3 regions of the Superficieibacter sp. HKU1 genome follow, and region 2 is predicted to be linked to each of the others. Evidence: predicted binding sites of a transcription regulator. Region 2 holds the regulator's gene; each other region holds the start of a gene.
What was found. Region 2 encodes Fur, which represses iron uptake genes when iron is present. Its sites were predicted from a motif close to ATAATAATGAGAACNACTATCAA; they were not measured.
Positions count from the first base shown of each region.

Region 1: a site for Fur is predicted at 3,747-3,769, ahead of zupT (zinc transporter ZupT). Genes of this name have one in related genera too.
Region 3: a site for Fur is predicted at 2,889-2,911, ahead of efeU (iron uptake transporter permease EfeU). Genes of this name have one in related genera too.

Region 1 is NZ_CP119754.1:4,024,282-4,031,571, reverse strand. It holds gene hldE (bifunctional D-glycero-beta-D-manno-heptose-7-phosphate kinase/D-glycero-beta-D-manno-heptose 1-phosphate adenylyltransferase HldE) at 1-616, shown strand, start outside; gene glgS (cell surface composition regulator GlgS) at 1,294-1,476, shown strand; gene ubiK (ubiquinone biosynthesis accessory factor UbiK) at 1,519-1,821, opposite strand; FMN riboswitch at 1,939-2,087, shown strand; gene ribB (3,4-dihydroxy-2-butanone-4-phosphate synthase) at 2,179-2,832, shown strand; gene zupT (zinc transporter ZupT) at 2,961-3,734, opposite strand; gene ygiD (4,5-DOPA dioxygenase extradiol) at 3,930-4,721, shown strand; gene P0H77_RS19130 (glutathionylspermidine synthase family protein) at 4,878-6,038, opposite strand; gene P0H77_RS19125 (DUF1190 family protein) at 6,044-6,715, opposite strand; gene tolC (outer membrane channel protein TolC) at 6,858-7,290, opposite strand, start outside.
Region 2 is NZ_CP119754.1:1,555,661-1,562,950, forward strand. It holds gene chiP (chitoporin) at 363-1,769, shown strand; gene P0H77_RS07495 (helix-turn-helix domain-containing protein) at 1,817-2,428, opposite strand; gene fur (ferric iron uptake transcriptional regulator) at 2,585-3,037, opposite strand; gene fldA (flavodoxin FldA) at 3,326-3,856, opposite strand; gene ybfE (LexA regulated protein) at 4,007-4,300, opposite strand; gene ybfF (esterase) at 4,430-5,200, opposite strand; gene seqA (replication initiation negative regulator SeqA) at 5,382-5,924, shown strand; gene pgm (phosphoglucomutase (alpha-D-glucose-1,6-bisphosphate-dependent)) at 5,949-7,290, shown strand, end outside.
Region 3 is NZ_CP119754.1:1,916,987-1,924,276, reverse strand. It holds gene efeB (iron uptake transporter deferrochelatase/peroxidase subunit) at 1-825, opposite strand, end outside; gene efeO (iron uptake system protein EfeO) at 831-1,958, opposite strand; gene efeU (iron uptake transporter permease EfeU) at 2,008-2,841, opposite strand; gene putP (sodium/proline symporter PutP) at 3,057-4,562, opposite strand; gene putA (trifunctional transcriptional regulator/proline dehydrogenase/L-glutamate gamma-semialdehyde dehydrogenase) at 4,954-7,290, shown strand, end outside.

The sequences.
Region 1 (7,290 bases), 2.4 Mb from region 2:
GCTGGCGGCGGGAAATACGCTGGAAGAAGCCTGCTACTTCGCCAACGCGGCGGCAGGCGTGGTGGTGGGCAAGCTCGGCACCTCAACGGTTTCTCCCATCGAACTCGAAAACGCGGTGCGCGGCCGTTCGGAAACCGGCTTTGGCGTGATGGACGAAGCGGAGTTACAGGAAGCGGTCGCGGCGGCGCGCAAGCGCGGCGAGAAAGTGGTCATGACCAACGGCGTATTCGATATTCTTCATGCGGGTCACGTCTCTTATCTCGCCAACGCCCGCAAACTGGGCGATCGCCTCATTGTCGCGGTCAACAGCGACGCCTCCACCAAACGGCTGAAGGGCGACTCGCGTCCGGTCAACCCGCTGGAACAGCGGATGATCGTACTCGGCGCGCTGGAAGCGGTAGACTGGGTGGTTTCTTTTGAAGAAGACACGCCGCAACGTCTGATTGCCGGGGTTCTGCCGGATCTGCTGGTGAAAGGCGGCGACTACAAGCCGGAAGATATCGCCGGTAGCAAAGAAGTGTGGGCCAACGGCGGCGAGGTGCTGGTGCTTAACTTCGAAGACGGCTGCTCGACGACCAATATCATTCGCAAGATCCAGAAAGACAGCCACCAGTAGGCGCGATCCCCCGGTGGCGCTACGCTTACCGGGGCTACGGTCTGTAAACACAGTACTGCTAACGCTTCCGGCATATCCATTAAACGCAAAAAACCCGACCTCAGGCCGGGTTTTTTATTTACTGCACATCACAGATTGGTGGCCCGGATATACAGCATGCAGCAAGTACATTTCAACCCGATCAAGATTACTCAATGCCCTACGAATTTCAAGTGTTAATTCACTTTGCAGCCGCTATCAGTCGTGTAAAATTCAATCGTTGAAATCATTGCTGGGCGTAGGGCTTTTAGCCAAAAGTTTTTCCCACTGAAACGGGGGGTGCCGTCAGAGCTCCGGCCCGGAGTGCAGCAAGTACATTTCAACGCTGGCATGGTCTGGTTTGGGAAAATTCTAGGGCTAATCAGGCTGGCTGCATTCCTTATTTAAGGAAGAACGGATGATTGAGCTTTTGACCATCATTAAACTGGTCATCGAAATCATCGTCGCAGTGATGCGACTGATCACTGATAAAAAATAATCGGTGAAACGTAGCTAAGGCGCGATAGTACCTGCTATCGCGCCTTTAACATTTTTAATCGCCCACTTTTTACCCACTCAGATCAATTTTGCTTCACTCTCTCTTACGCCTTCCAGAATTTGACCTACGCTTAAAAAAAATCATGGGAGATGCGGTAAAAATGAACGAACAGGACTTGTACTCGGTACAGAATTTTGACTTTCTGGCGCGGAGTTTTGCCAGGATGCAAAGAGAAGGACGGCAGATTGATATCAGGAAGGTGACCGGCAACATGGATGAGGAACACCGTAGCTGGTTCTGCCAGCGCTACGAGTTTTATCAACGCCAAACGGTATGCGAATAAACAGAATGGCCCGGTATTTACCGGGCCATTTTTATTGGGCGATTATTCCTGCGGATCGACCGGCGGGATCGCCGGAGCCGGTTTCACTTCCGTCGGCACGTTCTGCGAACGGCTCTCCAGCTCGCTCAGACGCTGCTCAAGTAGCGCCAGCTTCTCACGGGTACGCAGGAGTACCTGCGTCTGTACGTCAAACTCTTCACGACTGATCAAATCCAGACGGGTAAGCTGCGACTGAAGCACCTGACGGATTTTCTTCTCTACGTCTTCCCCGAAGTCCCGGATCCCCTTCGGCATCGATTCATGGACCTGGCGGGCGATTTGTTCAATTTTTTTCGGGTCAATCATTTTCGTTTCCTGATCTGATAGGCTCTGCAATTATTGTAGTTTGAGAAAGCCACTCTATAAACAATTGTTTGAAGTGAATGGATTGCCCAAAGTGGTTAACAGCGTTATAGTTGCCGTGCTTATTCTCAGGGCGGGGTGTAATTCCCCACCGGCGGTAATTCGACTCCTGTCGAAAGCCCGCGAGCGCTTCTGGCTTTGCCGGAAGGTCAGCAGATCCGGTGTAATTCCGGGGCCGACGGTTAAAGTCCGGATGGGAGAGAGTAACGATCCAACAGGCCTGGCCTGCGCACGTTATTTTTTTGACTCCTAAGTCTGCCCTGATTCTGGTAACCATAATGTTAATGAGGTTTTTTTACCATGAATCAGACTCTTTTTTCTTCTTTTGGTAATGCGTTTGAGCGTGTAGAACAGGCAGTTGCTGCGCTGCGCGAAGGCCGTGGTGTGATGGTGCTGGACGACGAAAGTCGTGAAAACGAAGGTGATATGATCTTCGCCGCAGAAACCATGACCACCGAACAGATGGCGCTGACCATTCGTCACGGTAGCGGCATTGTTTGCCTGTGCATTACCGAAGATCGTCGTCAGCAGCTTGACCTGCCAATGATGGTCGAAAACAACACCAGCGCCTACGGCACCGGTTTCACCGTCACTATCGAAGCCGCTGAAGGCGTCACCACCGGCGTATCTGCCGCTGACCGCGTTACCACCGTTCGTGCTGCGATTGCCGATAACGCAAAACCCGCCGACCTGAATCGTCCTGGTCATGTGTTCCCGCTGCGCGCGCAGCCGGGCGGCGTGCTGACCCGCGGCGGTCATACCGAAGCGACAATCGATCTGGTGACGTTAGCGGGCTTTAAGCCGACAGGCGTGTTGTGCGAGTTAACCAATGATGATGGTTCAATGGCGCGTGCGCCGGAGTGCATCAAATTTGCCCGCGAGCATAATATGGCGGTGGTCACTATTGAAGATTTGGTGGCATATCGTCGGGAACACGAGCAAAAAGCCAGCTAAGCGCGGCGATCCTGCCCGGTGGCGCTGCGCTTACCGGGCCTGCGTTTTGAGACGTGACAGTTGTAGGCCGGATAAGGCGAAGCCGCCATCCGGCATTACCGGGCACATACTTCCCGGCGATAATACCCTCAGCCGAACCCAATAGTTTGCAGCAGTACCAGACTTAATCCCATTACCGACATCCCGCACAGCACGCCATAACTTGGATTATTATGCGGGTCGATTTCCTTCGCCAGCGGCATCAGTTCATCTACCGACAGCGCCACCATAATCCCCGCTACCGCAGCCATAATCGCCGCCATCACTATTGGTGACATCATGCTGCCAAGGATCAGCCACGCCAGCACCCCGCCGAGAATTTCCGCAAGGCCCGAAATCCCCGCCCAGAAAACGGCTTTCCCTCGCGAGCCTGTCGCCGCGTAAACCGGACCGGCAACCGCCAGGCCTTCCGGAATATTATGCAGCGCGACGGCCAGCGCGATGCCAAAGCCCAGCTCCAGATTATTGCTCGCCGTAACATAGGTGGCGATACCTTCCGGGAAGTTGTGCAGGCTGATACCCAGCGTCAGCAAAATCGCCGTGCGGCGGATTTTACGCGTAGCGGGCAATACAGTCTCCTGCATCAAATCCTGCGGATGAGAGTGGGGAAGAAGGCGGTCCAGACCGTAGTAGCCCAGCAGACCGGCGATAAACATGCCGTAGCCCAGCACCGGGGACATATTTTCAGTTGCCAGAGCCGCAGGCAGCATTTCCATCAGTGAAATCAGCAGCATGATCCCGGCGGCAAAGCCGAGTGAAAATGCCAGTAAGCGGTTGGAAGGCTTCTGGCCCAGTACGCCGAGGATAGCACCGATAAAGGTGGCTGCGCCGGCAAGCACGGTCAGAATTAAAGGTACTGACATTGGCTACTCCTTTTGATAATGATTCTCATTCATAATAGAGGCATCTTCCATAATGTTCGAGAGGGTATGCCCGGCCTTTAATAATCCTTACATTCAAAATTTCTGACGATCATCATCATGGTTATCTGAGTTCATCAGATGTAAAAAGAGCGTAGTGTGATGTTATCAAATTATGCTCTTTGTAAGGATATCATCATGTCCCGTTCCCGTATGCCAGCACTTTTTTTAGGTCATGGTAGCCCGATGAATGTGCTGGAAGACAATCTTTATACACGTACCTGGCAGCAACTGGGTAAAACCTTACCGCGTCCCAAAGCCATCGTGGCGATCTCTGCCCACTGGTTCACGCGCGGTACGGGCGTGACGGCGATGGAAACCCCGAAAACCATTCATGATTTCGGCGGGTTCCCACAGGCATTGTACGATACGCACTATCCGGCACCCGGCTCGCCAGCGCTGGCCGGAAGGCTGGTCGAACTGCTCTCTCCGGTGCCGGTTGCGCTGGATCGAGAAGCGTGGGGTTTCGATCACGGCTCATGGGGCGTGCTGATCAAGATGTACCCTGAGGCGGATATTCCCATGGTGCAGCTCAGCGTGGACAGCACTAAACCTGCAGCCTGGCATCTTGAGACTGGCCGTAAGCTGGCTGCGTTACGTGACGAAGGCATCATGCTGGTCGCCAGCGGCAACGTGGTGCATAACCTGCGTACCGTGCGCTGGCACGGCGACAACACACCGTATCCGTGGGCGACATCGTTTAATGAGTATGTGAAGGCGAATCTGACGTGGAAGGGCGCGGCGGAAGATCATCCGCTGGTCAACTATCTGGATCATGAAGGCGGCGCGTTGTCGAACCCGACGGCGGATCACTTCCTGCCGCTGCTGTATATTCTGGGCGCGTGGGATGGCGAGGAACCAGTGACCCTCCCGGTGGACGGGATTGAGATGGGGAGTTTGAGTATGTTGTCGGTACTGGTGGGTGAGTAAGACAGGTTGCGAGCCAGGAAGGGTTCTCCCGGGTTGCCAGGGCGGCGGCGATTGAGCCGCCCTGGCACGTTCACCGACGCGATAATTCAGTTGATCCTGGGAAATTGAGGTGAACGGAAGGACCACCTTTATCACATGTATCTCCCACCAACGGACTCACTCCACAAAAATATGCGGATAGAACCGTGACAGATCCTGCGTAATCAGCGCGCGATCCTCGCGGATCCCAATCCCCGCAGGCTGGTCATTAATCAGCCAGCTGCCGATCAGCATATAACTGTCCCCAAATTTCGGCAGTGGATAAAACTGCTGGACGATCATCCCCTCTTCGCCATACGGCCCTTCGACTTGTTCGATGGTTTTGCCATTTTCCACAATCGAAACGTTAGCCCCTTCACGTGAAAAAATCGGCTTAACGACGAATTTGTCCAGTGGCGGATGATCGTCTTCCGCAAAGTACGCGGGCAGCAGGTTCGGGTGATCCGGGAACATCTCCCACAGCATTGGCAGCAGCGCTTTATTGGAGATAATGCTTTTCCACGCGGGTTCCAGCCAGCGCACGCCGGCATCTTCCAGCTTGGTGGAAAACATCTCGCGCAGCATATACTCCCACGGATAAAGCTTGAACAAATTCGCAATGACCTGATCCTGCAAATCGCTAAACTGGCCTTTTTCGCCAAGTCCGATGTCTTCGATATACAGAAATTCCGTGGCGACGCCTGCTTCAGCGGCGCAATCCTGGAGATACTGCACCGTGCCGCGATCTTCAACCGTATCGCGACAGCAGGTTAAATGCAGAAGCTGGAAGCCGTGCTGCTCGCGCAGTTCGGCAAAACGTTCAATAATTTTTTCCTGCAGGCTGTTGAACTGGTCGCTCCCCTGCGGCAGATTGCCTGCCTTCAGCTGATCCTCCAGCCACAGCCACTGGAAAAACGCCGCTTCGTACAACGACGTCGGTGTATCGGCATTATTCTCCAGCAGTTTGGGTTCGCCAGTGCCGTCCCACGCCAGGTCGAGGCGCGAGTAGAGCGATGGCTGATGGGTTTGCCACGACTGGCGGACAAAGCTCCACGTATGCTTTGGAATGCGGAATTTGGTCATCAGCGCATCGCTGGCGATGACCTTATCGACCACTTTCAGGCACAGCTGATGGAGTTCTGCCGTCACCTCTTCCAGCTTGTCGACCTGTGCCAGAGTAAGTTTATAGTAGGCGTCTTCACACCAGTACGGTTCGCCGTACATGGTGTGAAAGTTAAATCCGTATTCGGTGGCTTTTTCTCGCCAGTCCGGGCGTTCGGTGATACTGATCCTTTCCATGGCGATCAGCCGCCCATCGAGCGGGAAGAACTACCCGATGCGCTACTACGCTGCATCGCGGACTGCTTCGCCACCGACTCACCAAAGCCGCCGCGGGTAATGGTGGAGGTGGTCGCCGGTTTCGGGGCCATCGCGGTTTTCGGTACGTTCATGGTACGACCCGGCTGGGCTGCACCGTAATTTTTACCGCTGGCATCGGTGTACTGACCGTAGGCCGGGCTGGCCGGGTTACGCGAGCTAAACAGCGGCTGCTGGGCAAAACCGGCACCGCCGCCCATCAGGCGGCCCATCATATAACCTGCCATCAGCGGCATCCAGAAACCGCCGCTGGACTGGGCCTGCGCCTGGTTTTCCGGTGCCATTCCCGCCTGCGCTGGCGCCTGCTGACACTGGCCTTCGCCAAATTCAGCAACGCAGTCTTCGCGCGTGGCGTATTTCGGCGCGGTCCGTTCGGCTTCTTTCAGCGCGTTGTTATAGGCGGTGGTACATTCTGCGCTCTTGCCGGGATTAGCCGAAGAGCAGTCGTCGGCATTGAGATAAGTCGATACCGTTTCGTCACTTTTCTCGCAGCCAGCGAGCATAAACACGGCGCCTACCGCAAAGGCAACAGGGGTAAGATGGCGCGCGCTCCAGCTTTTGCGGAACGTGGCATGATTAATTGTTTTTGTCCGTTTCATAATTGTCTTCCAGACCCAGAGGTAGTGCGGGATGAATACTGCTCAGGATAGAGGATGGGGGGTCGAAAATGAAGCGAGAAGGGGATCTTTACGTTGCCTTACGTTCAGGCGGGGACTGGTGTCCCCGCCTGTCGGGAATCGCTTAACGGCGAGCAGAAGCGGGTTGCACTGCCGTGCCAGAATAGCCGTCCGCGCTGGCTGCCTGAGAGGCGTCTTCCGGTGCCACGCTTTCCGGCGTGGTAGGAACGGTTTTACCCAGAGCGCTGTTCAGCGAGATCAGATCCTGTTCATTCAGCGTGCCGAGGGCATTCTTCACATTGAGCAGGTTAATCAGGTAGTTATAACGCGCGCTGGAAAGCTGCTGCTTGGCGTTATACAGCGTGGTGGTGGCGTCCAGTACATCGACGATAGTACGCGTACCAACGGAATAACCGGCTTCTGACGCATCCAGAGAGCTTTGCGCGGAGACAACCGCCTGCTTATACGCATTAATACTACTGATTGAGGCATTAATGTTGTTATAAGAGGAACGCACGTTCTGCACCACGCTGCGGTGCGCGCTTTCCAGCTGTTCG
Region 2 (7,290 bases):
TTATTTTCACTCTCAATAAAATAATCACCTCGCTAAATATATTCGCGTTGCGAATTAATGCTTACAGCCCCTTTCATCCGGTTACTCTCATCATCAATAATATCAGCGCTAATTCGCTGTTTAATCAGGATTAGCGCCGCTGTGCTGCTCTCATTTTTGCCCCTGAAATTGTTACAAAGTACGATTAATTATGTGCGCTTCGTCATACTCCTGCATTTTCCCCGCTAAAAAGGATTGATAATTCGCGTCGCGAAAAATATTCTGGCTTGCAGTAATCAGTCACTTTTATAGCTGGCTACTTTTTAATTTTATTTTTATCGCCGTATTAGTCGGCGTTTTTAAAAGTCAAAGAGGATCACCCCATGCGTACGTTCAGTGGCAAACGTAGTACGCTGGCGCTGGCTATTGCCGGCGTCACAGCAATGTCTGGTTTGATGGCTTCCCCGCAGGCCAGAGCCGAAGGATTTTTCGACGATTCAACCCTCACAGGCGGTATCTATTACTGGCAGCGTGAACGTGACCGTAAAGATGTCACTGATGATGACAAGTACAAAGTTAACCTTTCTCATGCCACCTGGAACGCAAATCTTGATTTCCAGTCCGGCTATGCCGCCGACATGTTTGGCCTTGATATTGCTGCCTTTACGGCGATTGAAATGGCTGAAAATGGCGACAGCGCGCACCCGAACGAAATTGCCTTTTCTAAAAGCAACAAAGCCTATGATGAAGACTGGTCCGGCGATAAAAGCGGCATAAGTCTGTATAAAGCAGCGGCAAAATTCAAATATGGACCCGCCTGGGCGCGTGCCGGCTATATTCAGCCAACCGGGCAAACTTTGCTGGCCCCGCACTGGAGCTTTATGCCGGGAACCTATCAGGGCGCTGAGGCCGGTGCGAATTTCGACTACGGTGATGCGGGCGCGTTGAGCTTCTCATATATGTGGACCAACGAATACAAATCGCCCTGGCACATCGAAATGGATCATTTTTACCAAAACGATCAGAAGACCCATGTCGATTACCTGCACTCCATTGGCGCTAAGTACGATTTCAAAAATAAACTGGTGCTCGAAGCCGCTTTTGGTCAGGCAGAAGGTTACATCGATCAATACTTTGCGAAAGCCAGCTATCAATTCGATGTGGCTGGTGCACCATTAACCACCAGCTATCAATTCTATGGCGCTCGCGACAAAGTTGACGATCGTGGCAGCAACGATATTTACGATGGCACTGCCTGGCTACAGGCACTGACGTTCGGCTATAAAGCGGCAGAGGTCGTCGATCTGCGTCTGGAAGGCACGTGGGTTAAAGCGGATGGCCAGCAAGGGTATTTCCTGCAACGTATGACGCCAACCTACGCTTCCTCAAACGGACGTCTTGATATCTGGTGGGATAACCGTTCTGACTTTAACGCCAATGGCGAAAAGGCCGTTTTCTTTGGCGCAATGTATGATTTGAAAAACTGGGATCTGCCAGGCTGGAACGTCGGCGCTTCGTATGTGTATGCCTGGGATGCGAAACCATCAACCTGGCAGCTCAACCCGGACGCTTATTATGACAAAGACAGAACCATTGAAGAGTCTTCATACAGTCTGGATGCGGTTTATACCCTTCAGGATGGCCGGGCGAAAGGAACGATGTTTAAACTTCACTTCACCGAGTATGACAACCACTCTGACATCCCGAGTTACGGTGGCGGATACGGCAACATCTTCCAGGATGAGCGCGATGTGAAATTTATGGTTATCGCGCCATTTACTATCTTCTGATGCAGACAGCCGTCTTCCAACCCGGCCGCGCAAGCGAGCCGGGTTTTTTAACGAATATCAGGAAGATAGTTGATTCGAATAAGCTTGCCTTTATTAATTTCAATCGCGTTTTGCTGGCGCAAAAAGGCCATTGATTTCATGACGATACTCCGCGATAAGTTCGTCGACTTAACCACGAAATCGGCCACATTCGTACCGGCGCGGATCGTTGGTTCAAGCCGATCAAGAAGCAAAATTGCCCCCTGGACCGTCACCAGACTATTGTAACCAAACAGCCATTCTTCCCGCTGGTATTGCCACGTAATCTGCGTCAGCAAGAGGGTATACATCTGCTGGTGGGCCTGCTGCTGCGCAATCTGAGTAAAGAAAGCATCATGGCTGACCAGTTGATAGTCACAATCACTCTCTGCGCGAATGGTGACAAACTGTTGCGCCGTACCGGGCAGGATCAGACCGACGATGCCGGGAGCCTGTGAGCGGGTCATCAGCAGCTCATCACGGCGGCGCAACAGCGAATAATCACCGTAATAGATCAAACAAATCTTATCTGTCTGAAAGGTCAGGTGGTTGTAACGCGGTAAACGACGTTTGTTAGCGCCATCATCGAAAATAGTCAGAATATGGGCAAGCGCCTTCTGGTGGGGGGCGTATTGCGGCATGACGCGATCCTTGTCAACTTCATGGTCTACAGGCGTAACGCCTGAAAGCGGGCATACTAGCCAACCGCAGATATAAAAAGTATTGATGAAATCTGAATATACGGGCAGGGCGGGGAATAAAAAAAAGCCAGCCGGGGAGGCTGGCTTGTGATGCGGTTACTTGCTCACGCCTTCATGGGCGTTATCGTCTTCACGGCAGTCGCCTTCAGCGCAATGACCATACAGATAAAGGCTATGGTTAGTGAGACGAATACCGTGTTTAGCGGCTATCTCACGCTGACGGGACTCAATTGAGTCATCGCTGAACTCAATCACTTTGCCGCAGTCGAGGCAAATCAGGTGATCGTGGTGATGCTGCTGGGTCAGTTCGAAAACGGACTTTCCGCCCTCAAAATTGTGGCGGGTAACAATGCCAGCATCGTCAAACTGGTTCAGAACGCGGTAGACGGTGGCGAGGCCAATCTCTTCGCCCATGTCAATGAGGCGTTTGTATAAATCTTCCGCGCTGACATGATGATTGTCAGGTCCCTGAAGCACTTCCAGGATTTTCAACCGGGGAAGCGTGACTTTCAGGCCTGCTTTCTTTAATGCGGTATTATTGTCAGTCATGCGGAATCTGTCCTGTTGCTATAAGATTCACTCCCCACAGGGAAGTATTTACAGAGAGTGCATCGCTCATAATGCCTCTCATTATAGAACTGCCATGCCTGATTGAAAACTGCAAGTATCAGACAAAGTTAGCGTTTAAAGCGAGGGCGGCCCGTAAAACGGTGCTGACCTCGTTAAATCAGTGGCTATTGTACAGATGTGTACTGAAAAGTTAAAAAATTGTAGCAATTATTTTGATTGCTTATATCTATCAGTATGACGCCACCGGAAGGTCGCGTCATATCAGCATCAGGCGTTGATGATATCGCTCAGGTGCAGTTCGTCAGAGATCTGCTTCACCCACTGCTCTACGCGCTCTGCGGTCAGTTCAGGCTGACGGTCTTCGTCAATGGCCAGGCCGACAAAGTGATCGTCATCAACCAGGCCTTTTGACGCTTCAAAGTGATAACCTGCCGTTGGCCAGTGACCCACAATCGTTGCGCCGCGCGGTTCAATGATATCGCGAATGGTGCCTAACGCATCACAGAAGTACTCGGCATAATCTTCCTGATCGCCGCAGCCAAACAGTGCTACCAGCTTACCGTTGAAGTCTACCTCTTCCAGGGTCGGAAAGAAGTCGTCCCAGTCACATTGTGCTTCACCGTAGTACCAGGTAGGGATGCCCAGCAGCAGAATATCGTAGCCCGCGAGATCTTCTTTGCTGCTTTTGGCAATGTCATGCACATCGGCGACATCCTTACCTAGCTGCTTTTGAATCATCTTCGCGATATTTTCGGTGTTGCCGGTATCGCTGCCGAAAAAGATGCCTGTGATTGCCATGAGTAAAATAACCTCTTGATACTTATTGATATGGTGGTGACGTATTGCACACGGATAAGGGCAATCATAGCAGAACAGAGAAGTACGCGGAAATAGCAATCACGTCCGACTGCACTCTCTGCTACATGAAAAGGGATTTAAGGCGCTTTTTCAGACAATGTCCTGCCCGTGCAACAGCGCAAGCTGGCTCAGCAGGATCTCTTCAATAAGCTCGCTGCGGCTGATTTGCCGCGCCTCCGCCAGCTCGTTCAGGGCATCAACCGCGTCAGCGTTCAGCTTCAGTTCCACACGCTTCAGGCCGCGTACTTTATCGCGTTTCAACTGATTGCGCTTGTTGATACGTAGCTGTTCATCACGCGCAAGGGGATTGGTTTTGGGTCTTCCCGGGCGACGCTCATTCGCGAACAGATCTATTGTCGTACGGTCCGTTTGTTCTTTTGCCATGATTAAGAGTGACTTCGGGGAAACAAGCAGCCGGGCCATTGCCCGGTTGGGTAGCGCGCCATCATACATTAGTGCAGGAAGCACGCCAACGCCCGCGGGCAATCTGGCGTGCGGACGTTGGATTTTTAATCAGGCGCGGTCGCCCAGATAGCGACGGATTGCGCGCAACACCGCCTCCGGTTTTTCCGCATGCACCCAGTGGCCCGCTCCGGCAATCACATGCGCCTTCGCCTGCGGAAATTGTGCCAGCAGCGGCTCACGGTACGCCTCGCTGACATATGGAGAATTGCCGCCGGGAATAAACAGCGCCGGCTGATCCCACGCCGGGACCGTCTCCCAGCCAACAATGTGCGGATATTGCTCCCACAGCACCGGCACATTAAAACGCCATTCACCGTCGACAAAGGATTTCAGCAAAAACTGGATCACGCCTTCTTCACTCAGGTGTTCACGCATCACCGCAGCCGCCTGTTGCCGGGTGGTGCTGCCCGCATCGGTGACGGCATTAATCGCGGCAAAGATTTCATCGTGGCGACGCACGGCGTAATCGACCGGGGCAATATCAATGGCGACAAGCCCGTCAATCCGCTCTGCCGCCAGCGCGGTCAGGGCCATGACCGCCTTACCGCCCATGGAGTGACCGATAAAAGTGGCTTTCTCAATCCCGTGTTCATCCAGCGTATCCACAAGATCCTGCGCCATCGCGGAATAAGTCATCTCCGGATCGCGGGGCGAGAGACCATGGTTACGCATGTCTACCTGGAGGATGTCGTAATCGCTGACCAGATCGCGGGCAAGAATGCCCAGATTATCGAGGCTGCCGAACAGTCCGTGAACCAGTACGATCGGTGAAGCGTCAGACGATTGTTGTGCAGATTGCGTGCGGGTATTTAATTTCATAGCAAAGATCTTTTTTTCGCTCTGGCAGGTTAAGGTATTATGGTGAACATTCTGCCGCGGGGCTGCAAGCTTTCAGAAGTTTCCGGACTTTTGCGGTCATCCAGGCTTGACGCTATCCGCAGTTGAGATTTGCCCTTATAATCTCAATAACTTGTACTCAAAAATATCGTACTGGATCAAGATGAAAACGATCGAAGTTGATGATGAGCTCTATCGCTATATTGCCAGCCACACCCAGCACATTGGTGAGAGCGCGTCCGACATTTTACGGCGCATACTGAAATTTTCTGCCGCATCACAGCCTGTCACGCCGGTAAATAAAGCGGTGAGTGCACCCGCCCCGGTGGTTGAAAAAAAACCGGTTAACACCCCTAAAGATAACGTCCGCGCGATGCGTGAGCTACTGTTGTCTGATGAATATGCCGAACAGCGCAAGGCGGTAAACCGCTTCATGCTGATCCTGTCTACACTTTATTCACTGGATAACACGGCGTTTGCCGAAGCCACCGAGTCACTGCACGGGCGTACCCGCGTGTACTTTGCGGCTGACGAGCAAACGCTGTTACAAAGCGGTAATCAGACTAAACCGAAACAGGTGCCGGATACCCCCTACTGGGTGATTACTAATACCAATACCGGCCGTAAATGCGGCATGATTGAACATATCATGCAATCAATGCAGTTCCCGGCGGAACTGATTGAGAAGGTTTGCGGCACTATTTAACCCTTGCATCAAAAGGATCAGGCAATGGCAGTTCACAATCGTGCGGGGCAGCCTGCACAACAACGTGATTTGATCAACGTCGCGCAGCTGACGTCTCAGTATTATGTCCTGAAACCGGAAGCGGGCAACCCGGAACACGCCGTGAAGTTCGGCACTTCCGGCCACCGCGGTAGCGCAGCTCGTCAAAGCTTTAATGAACCTCACATTCTGGCAATTGCGCAGGCGATTGCCGAAGAGCGTGCGAAAAACGGCATTACCGGTCCTTGCTACGTTGGCAAAGATACCCACGCGCTGTCGGAACCGGCATTTATTTCCGTTGTGGAAGTGCTTGCGGCGAACGGCGTGGACATGATTGTCCAGGAAAACAACGGCTTTACGCCGACGCCTGCGGTTTCAAACGCTATTCTGGTGCACAACAAAAAAGGCGGCGCACAGGCTGACGGCATTGTCATTACGCCGTCGCACAACCCACCGGAAGATGGCGGTATCAAATATAACCCGCCAAACGGTGGCCCGGCCGATACTAACGTCACTAAAGTCGTGGAAGATCGTGCTAACGCGCTGCTGGCTGATGGTCTGAAAGGCGTCAAGCGCCTGGCACTGAATGACGCGCTGGCCTCCGGTCACGTCAAAGAGCAGGATCTGGTGCAGCCGTTCATCGAAGGGCTGGCTGAAATCGTCGATATGGCGGCAATCCAGAAAGCGGGCCTGACGTTGGGTGTCGATCCGCTGGGGGGGTCCGGCATTGAATACTGGAAACGCATCGCTGACTATTACAAGCTCAACCTGACCATCGTAAACGATCATGTCGACCAGACGTTCCGCTTTATGCATCTGGATAAAGACGAAGTGATCCGCATGGACTGCTCTTCTGAATCCGCGATGGCAGGGCTGCTGGCGCTACGGGATAAATTCGATCTGGCGTTTGCTAACGACCCGGATTATGACCGCCACGGTATTGTGACCCCGGCCGGTCTGATGAATCCGAATCACTATCTGGCGGTGGCGATCAACTACCTGTTCCAGCATCGCCCCCAGTGGGGCAAAGACGTTGCGGTGGGTAAAACCCTCGTTTCATCAGCAATGATTGACCGCGTGGTAAACGATCTGGGCCGTAAGCTGGTGGAAGTGCCGGTTGGCTTCAAATGGTTTGTTGACGGTCTGTTCGACGGCAGCTTCGGCTTCGGTGGTGAAGAGAGCGCAGGGGCTTCGTTCCTGCGTTTCGACGGCACTCCGTGGTCAACAGACAAAGACGGCATCATTATGTGCCTGCTGGCGGCAGAAATTACCGCCGTTACCGGGAAAAACCCGCAGCAGCATTATGACGAACTGGCGGCACGCTTTGGTGCGCCAAGCTACAACCGTC
Region 3 (7,290 bases), 360 kb from region 2:
CGCCTGGTAGCTACCGCCTGTGGTCCACGCTGGTTCGCCCTGCTCCGCCGTCACCCAGACCACCTCATCCATTAACGCGTTATCCTGACTGTCCGGGTTAGCGGTGCCGTCTTTAAACCCCAGCAGATTAATCGGCGTCTCTTTACCCTTGCTGCGCGCGGCGTGATCGGAAATAAAGCCCTCCCGTTTCCAGCGCACGCTTAATAAATCCGGCGTGTGTTTGATGATATCGCGCAGCGCATGGATCACCGTGTCCTGAGTATTGGCGCAGATTTGCAGCAGCAGATCGCCATGGCATAACGCAGCATCCAGCGAATCATTGGGAAAGCGGGTCATCTTTTGCAGCTTTTTCGGTGCCTGTGGCGCCAGACCGAAGCGGTCGTCAAATAGCGACTGGCCCAGCGACAGCGTCATCGTCAGGTTATCCGGCGCGATGAATTTACCGAGGATGCCGGAGTCGGTCGGCGGTAGCCGGGGGTTAGGCGTCTGTGGCGCAGGTCCTCCCGCGGTCAGAAAAGCAAACCGCCGGGTAAGCAGGCGCAACAGACGTTCCAGTTCGGCTTTATCGCTCGCCAGTACATCAAACGCCACCAGCATCATCGCCGCCTGTTGCGCGGTGAGGATGCCTGCCTGATGAGGGCCATAAAACGGCTGCGTCTCCATTCGCGCTTCCGGGGATAGCGTGCCCGGCGCGCTTTGCGGTTTCGCCGCGTGAGCAACCGGACAGCCCCCACCAATGGCCAGCGCGCCACCCAGCGCGCCGATATGCTTCAGTAAACGACGGAGCGACGGTTCATCGACGCCGGAGGGATCGTAATCAGACATCGCGCTTAGTCCAGCCCCAGGATACCGCGCAGTTGTGCCAAATCTTCCGCCAGCGTGGTGATCGGCCCTTTCAGCGCATTGCGATCGGCATCAGTCAGTTTGTCATAGGTTTCAAACCCATCTTTGGTACGGTATTTGGCAAGGATGCCATCCACTTTTTTGAAGTTGGCATCTACCTTCGCCAGCAGGGCCGCATTCTCCTTCTGCAGCTGCGGTCGCAGCAGATCGACAATTTTCTGCGCACCGTCGATATTGGCCTGGAAATCCCACAGGTCGGTGTGGCTGTAGCGATCTTCTTCACCGCTGATTTTGCTTGAAGCCACTTCTTCAATCAGCCCAGCCGCACCGCCCACCACTTTTGACGGCGGGAAAGCCAGTTCTTCGATGCGTTTCTGGAGATCAACCACATCGGCATAAAGTCCGTCGGCGTAGCCATCCATATTTTTGGTGCTGTTATCGCCAAACAGCGCCTTTTCCAGCCGGTGAAAACCGGTGAATTTAGGATCGGCGGCTTTTTGTTCATAGTCGTCTTCGCGGGCGTCAATCGCGCCATCAAGATCGGAGAACAGCTCGGCAATGGGCTCGATGCGCTCGTAATGCTGGCGGGTCGGCGCATATAGCGCTTTCGCTTTCTCAATATCACCGGCTTTAACCGCATCGGTAAAGGCTTTAGTGCCTTTCACCAGCGCCGACGTCTCCGCCGTCACATAAGCTTTATACTCAGTGATAGCGCCGCTCAGGGAAAGTAACGCGTTGCCTTTGTCAGCATCTGCCGTGGCCGCACCGGTCACCGTGAGCTTACCTTTCGGGTTGGTCAACAGACCGCAGGTCATGTCATATTCGCCCGGCTGGAGGTTGGCGGTCATTTTCTGGGTAAAGCCCGGCGCAATATTCTCCCTTTCCTCAACCACCATCACTCCTTTGAGGATCTCCCACTCCAGCGCTTTCTGACTGTGGTTCTGAATAATAAACTGCGTTTTTCCCGCTTTCACCGTCAGGTTCATCGGCTCGCACTGTTTATCGGTGACGGTCACTTTTACCTGCGGCACATCGGCAGCCTGTACGGCAAAGACGGAAGTAAACAGGGCTGCGAGGCTGAGTTGCAGGGCACTACGGCTAACGTCGAGGGTCATAGCACATCCTTTGATAAGTATGTTGTAACTAATATAATCATTGTACGAATCAGGGCGCAGGCGTACTGGACGCCACGGCAGCGCGCGGCGGCCAGAGAAACAGCGCCAGCGCCGGAACAAGATAGATAAAGTAGACCGCCACTTCGCTGACGCTCGGTGCCTCCTGGTAGCCAAAAATGCCTTCCAGCAGGGTGCCAAACAGCGAATGCGTCGACAGTACGTTACTTAAATCAAACGCCACGTCCTGAAACTGATTCCACAGCCCGGCCTCGTGGAAGGCGCGGATAGCGCCCGCCGCCAGGCCTGCCGCGACCAGCAAAATAAACAAACTGGTCCACTTAAAGAACGCGCCGAGGTTGAGGCGAATGCCGCCCCAGTACAGCAGAAAACCCAGCACAACGGCGGTGGTTAACCCCAGCACCGCGCCCAGCGGCGGCCAGATCCCCAGATCCTGCTGAAAGGCTGCCAGCAGGAAGAACACCGATTCCAGCCCTTCCCGCGCCACGGCGAAGAAAACCATCAGGATCAGCGCCCAGCCGTGGTGGTTGCCATTATGTAGCGCCCTGTCGACCGCCTGCTCCAGCTGCTGCTTAACGTTGCGCGACACTTTGCGCATCCAGAACACCATCCAGGTAAGGATGACCACCGCCACTACGGCCACCAGACCTTCAAACAGCTCCTGCTCTTTTTGCGGAAATTCGCCGGTGGTTTCGTTGATGAAAATGCCAAGCCCGAGGCACAGCCCCGCTGCCAGCACCACCCCAACCCACATAACGCCAATCCAGCGTCCCCGCTGGGTTCGCTTCAGGTAGCTGGCAATCAGGCTAACAATCAGCGCCGCTTCCAGCCCTTCGCGTAACATGATGAGAAATGGAACAAACATCGGCGTGCCCTATATCAATTAAGGTCAATAGCTGAAAAGAAACGTAAATAACATTGATAGTGATTATCATTACGGATGGAAGAAAAACAAGCGAAATCTTGTTAAGCGGCGGGAAAAATTGATGTGTGAGTTAATAGTAACGCGGGTTACGAAATAAATATTAGCGATAAAAAAGGCGGGTATGACCCCGCCTCATCAGTACATTCTGAGGGAAATTACTCCGCTACGCGTGCAGGCGGTGCGCTGTTATAGTGCGCATCCGCTTCGGCGAAGCGTTGTTGCATCGCGGCCGACGGCGCTTTGCCCAGCAGGCTAAATACCACAATGCCGATACTGCCGAAAATGAAACCGGGGATGATTTCATACAGGCCGAACCAGGCGAACTGTTTCCAGACGATCACCGTCACGGCACCGATAATCATCCCGGCCAGCGCGCCGTTGCGGGTCATACGCGACCACAGCACGGAGAACAGGATCACGGGCCCGAACGCGGCACCGAAGCCTGCCCAGGCGTAGCTCACCAGGCCCAGCACGCGGTTTTCCGGGTTAGCCGCCAGCGCGACGGCAACCAGCGCCACCACCAGCACCATCATCCGTCCGACCCACACCAGCTCTTTCTGGCTGGCGCCTTTGCGCAGAAACGCCTTATAGAGATCTTCGGTAATCGCGCTGGAGCACACCAGCAGCTGACAGCTTAATGTGGACATTACCGCGGCCAGGATCGCCGACAGCAGCACCCCGGCAATCCACGGATTAAACAGGATCTGCGCCAGTTCGATAAACACACGTTCGGCGTTCTGATTCACCGCGCCTGCCAGCGACGGGTTGTTGGTAAAGTAGGCGATGCCGTAGAAACCAACCGCCACCGCCCCGGCCAGGCAGAGGATCATCCAGGTCATGCTGATACGGCGGGCGTGAACGATGGTGTGATGAGAATCCGCCGCCATAAAACGCGCCAGAATATGCGGCTGGCCAAAATAGCCCAGACCCCAGCCCATCAGAGAAATGATAGCGACCACGTCCAGTCCCTTCAGCATATCCACGTTTTCCACGCTTTTTTGCCGGATAACCGCCAGTGACTCGTCAAAACCGCCGACGGACATGACGACCATCACTGGCGTCAGGATCAGGGCGAAAATCATCAGGCTGGCCTGCACGGTATCGGTCCAGCTGACCGCCAGGAAGCCGCCGATGAAGGTATAAATAATCGTCGCCGCCGCGCCTGCCCAGAGGGCGGTTTCGTAGCTCATGCCAAAGGTGCTTTCAAACAAACGGGCACCGGCCACGATGCCCGATGCGCAGTAGATGGTGAAGAAAAGCAGGATCACCAGCGCCGAGATAATCCGCAGAAGACGGCTGCCGTCTTCAAAACGCCCGGTGAAATAATCCGGTAAGGTCAGCGCGTTATTATTCACCTCGGTATGCACCCGCAGGCGTCCGGCTACCAGCTTCCAGTTGATCCACGCGCCGAGCGTCAGGCCGATAGCGATCCAGCTTTCAGAGATCCCGGAAATGAAAATTGCGCCTGGCAATCCCATTAACAGCCAGCCGCTCATATCAGATGCGCCAGCGGAGAGCGCCGTGACCAGCGCGCCCATTCGTCGCCCGCCGAGAATGTAATCGCCAAAGTTTTTTGTCGAGCGCCAGGCAAAAAAGCCAATCAATATCATGCCAAAAATATAAATAAGGAATGTCACCAGCATTGGGGTGCTCATAGCCATTAACCATCTCCAGAGTGTTTTATCTGTTATTGCGCCACCGGAACGGGGTGGCAATATGCTGTCATCATCAGGCGACCGTATCCTGCCGTAACCTTTTGCTATTCACAAATGGTTTAACACAGCATTCACATCATTTTTCGTTAAGTACAAATATGATTTTCGTTTAGGTTGCACTCGCTCACGTTTTTACGGGTTGCACCCTGAGAAAGTGTTAACCAACGCAAGGTATCAGCGCTCATGATCCCCTCTGCCCGGCAAAAACGGATAACTTTTAATTAACATTTAAGCGAATTTCAGCCTTGTTAGCGCCGTCACATTTAACATGGTTGCACAAAGTTGCAACATGCCCGATAGTCTTTTGCCATAACACACAGAACATCAGGAGTAATGCATGGGGACGACCACCATGGGGGTCAAACTTGACGACGCCACGCGCGAGCGGATTAAAGCGGCGGCAAATCGTATTGATCGCACGCCGCACTGGCTTATCAAGCAGGCGATTTTTAATTATCTGGAGCAGCTGGAAAGCAATGCGCCCATTGCAGAGATCCCTGCCCTGCCGGGCAATACCGCTGAACACGAGGAGAACGTCGCCCCGGTTGAAGAGATCCACCAGCCTTTTCTCGACTTTGCCGAGCAGATCCTGCCGCAGTCGGTAAACCGCGCCGCCATTACCGCCGCCTATCGCCGACCCGAGACCGATGCGGTCCCGATGCTGCTGGAACAGGCGCGTCTGCCGCAGGCGATTGATGAGCAGTCTCACAAGCTGGCCTACCGGCTGGCGCAATCGTTGCGTCAGCAAAAAAACGCCAGCGGCCGTGCGGGCATGGTTCAGGGATTGTTACAGGAGTTTTCCCTCTCTTCGCAGGAAGGCGTGGCGCTGATGTGTCTCGCCGAGGCGCTGCTGCGTATTCCGGATAAAGCCACGCGCGATGCGCTGATCCGCGATAAAATCAGCAACGGCAACTGGCAGTCGCACATTGGCCGCAGCCCGTCGCTGTTTGTTAACGCCGCCACCTGGGGGCTGTTATTTACCGGACGGCTGGTCTCAACCCATAACGAATCTCATCTTTCGCACTCGCTTAACCGCATCATCGGTAAAAGCGGCGAGCCGCTGATCCGTAAGGGCGTGGATATGGCGATGCGTCTGATGGGCGAGCAGTTTGTAACAGGGGAAACTATTTCCGCTGCGCTGGCCAACGCCCGTAAGCTGGAAGAAAAAGGCTTCCGCTACTCTTACGATATGCTGGGCGAAGCGGCGCTTACCGCGGCGGATGCTGACGCTTATATGATCTCTTACCAGCAGGCAATCCACGCCATCGGCAAAGCCTCCAACGGCCGCGGCATCTATGAAGGTCCGGGGATCTCCATCAAGCTCTCCGCGCTGCATCCCCGCTACAGCCGCGCGCAGTATGACCGCGTGCTGGAAGAACTTTATCCACGGCTGAAGTCGCTGACGCTGCTGGCCCGCCAGTATGATATCGGTATCAACATTGATGCCGAAGAGGCAGATCGTCTGGAAATCTCCCTCGATCTGCTGGAAAAACTCTGCTTCGAGCCAGAGCTGGAAGGCTGGCACGGCATTGGATTTGTGATTCAGGCGTATATGAAGCGCTGCCCGTTCGTCATTGATTACCTGATCGACCTGGCAACCCGCAGCCGCCGCCGGCTGATGATCCGCCTGGTGAAAGGCGCCTACTGGGACAGCGAAATCAAACGCGCGCAGATGGAGGGGCTGGAGGGGTATCCCGTTTATACCCGCAAGGTTTATACCGATGTCTCCTACCTTGCCTGCGCCAAAAAACTGCTGGCGGTGCCCAATCTGATTTACCCGCAGTTCGCGACACACAACGCGCATACGCTGGCGGCGATTTATCATCTTGCCGGGCAAAACTACTATCCGGGGCAATATGAATTTCAGTGCCTGCACGGGATGGGCGAACCGCTGTACGATCAGGTGGTCGGGAAAATCGCCGACGGCAAACTGAACCGTCCGTGCCGCATCTATGCGCCAGTCGGCACGCATGAAACGCTGCTGGCCTACCTGGTGCGCCGCCTTCTTGAAAACGGTGCCAATACCTCTTTCGTTAACCGCATCGCCGACGGCACCCTGCCGCTCGACGAACTGGTGGCGAACCCGGTTACCGCGGTCGAGCAACTGGCGGTTAAAGAGGGTGAAATCGGCCTGCCGCATCCGAAAATCCCGCTGCCGCGCGATCTGTACGGCGCGGGACGTCTTAACTCCGCCGGGCTGGATTTATCGAACGAGCACCGCCTGGCGTCGCTCTCCTCGGCGTTACTGAATAGTGCGGCGCAAAAATGGCTGGCGCTGCCGGTGCTGGCTGAGGCCGCAGAAGAAGGTGAAATGACCCCGCTGGTCAACCCTGCCGAACCGGGAGATATTGTCGGCTTTGTCCGTGAAGCCAGCGAGGCGGAAGTCGATCGGGCGCTGGTCAGTGCGGTTAATCAGGGGCCGATCTGGTTCGCCACCCCACCGCAGGAGCGCGCGGCGATCCTGCAACGGGCCGCCGTGCTGATGGAAGACCGGATGCAAACGCTGATCGGCATTCTGGTGCGCGAAGCCGGGAAAACCTTCAGTAATGCGATTGCGGAAGTGCGCGAAGCCGTAGATTTCCTGCACTACTATGCCGCTCAGGTGCGCGATGATTTTGATAACGAAACGCATCGCCCGCTGGGTCCGGTAGTCTGTATCAGCCCGTGGAACTTC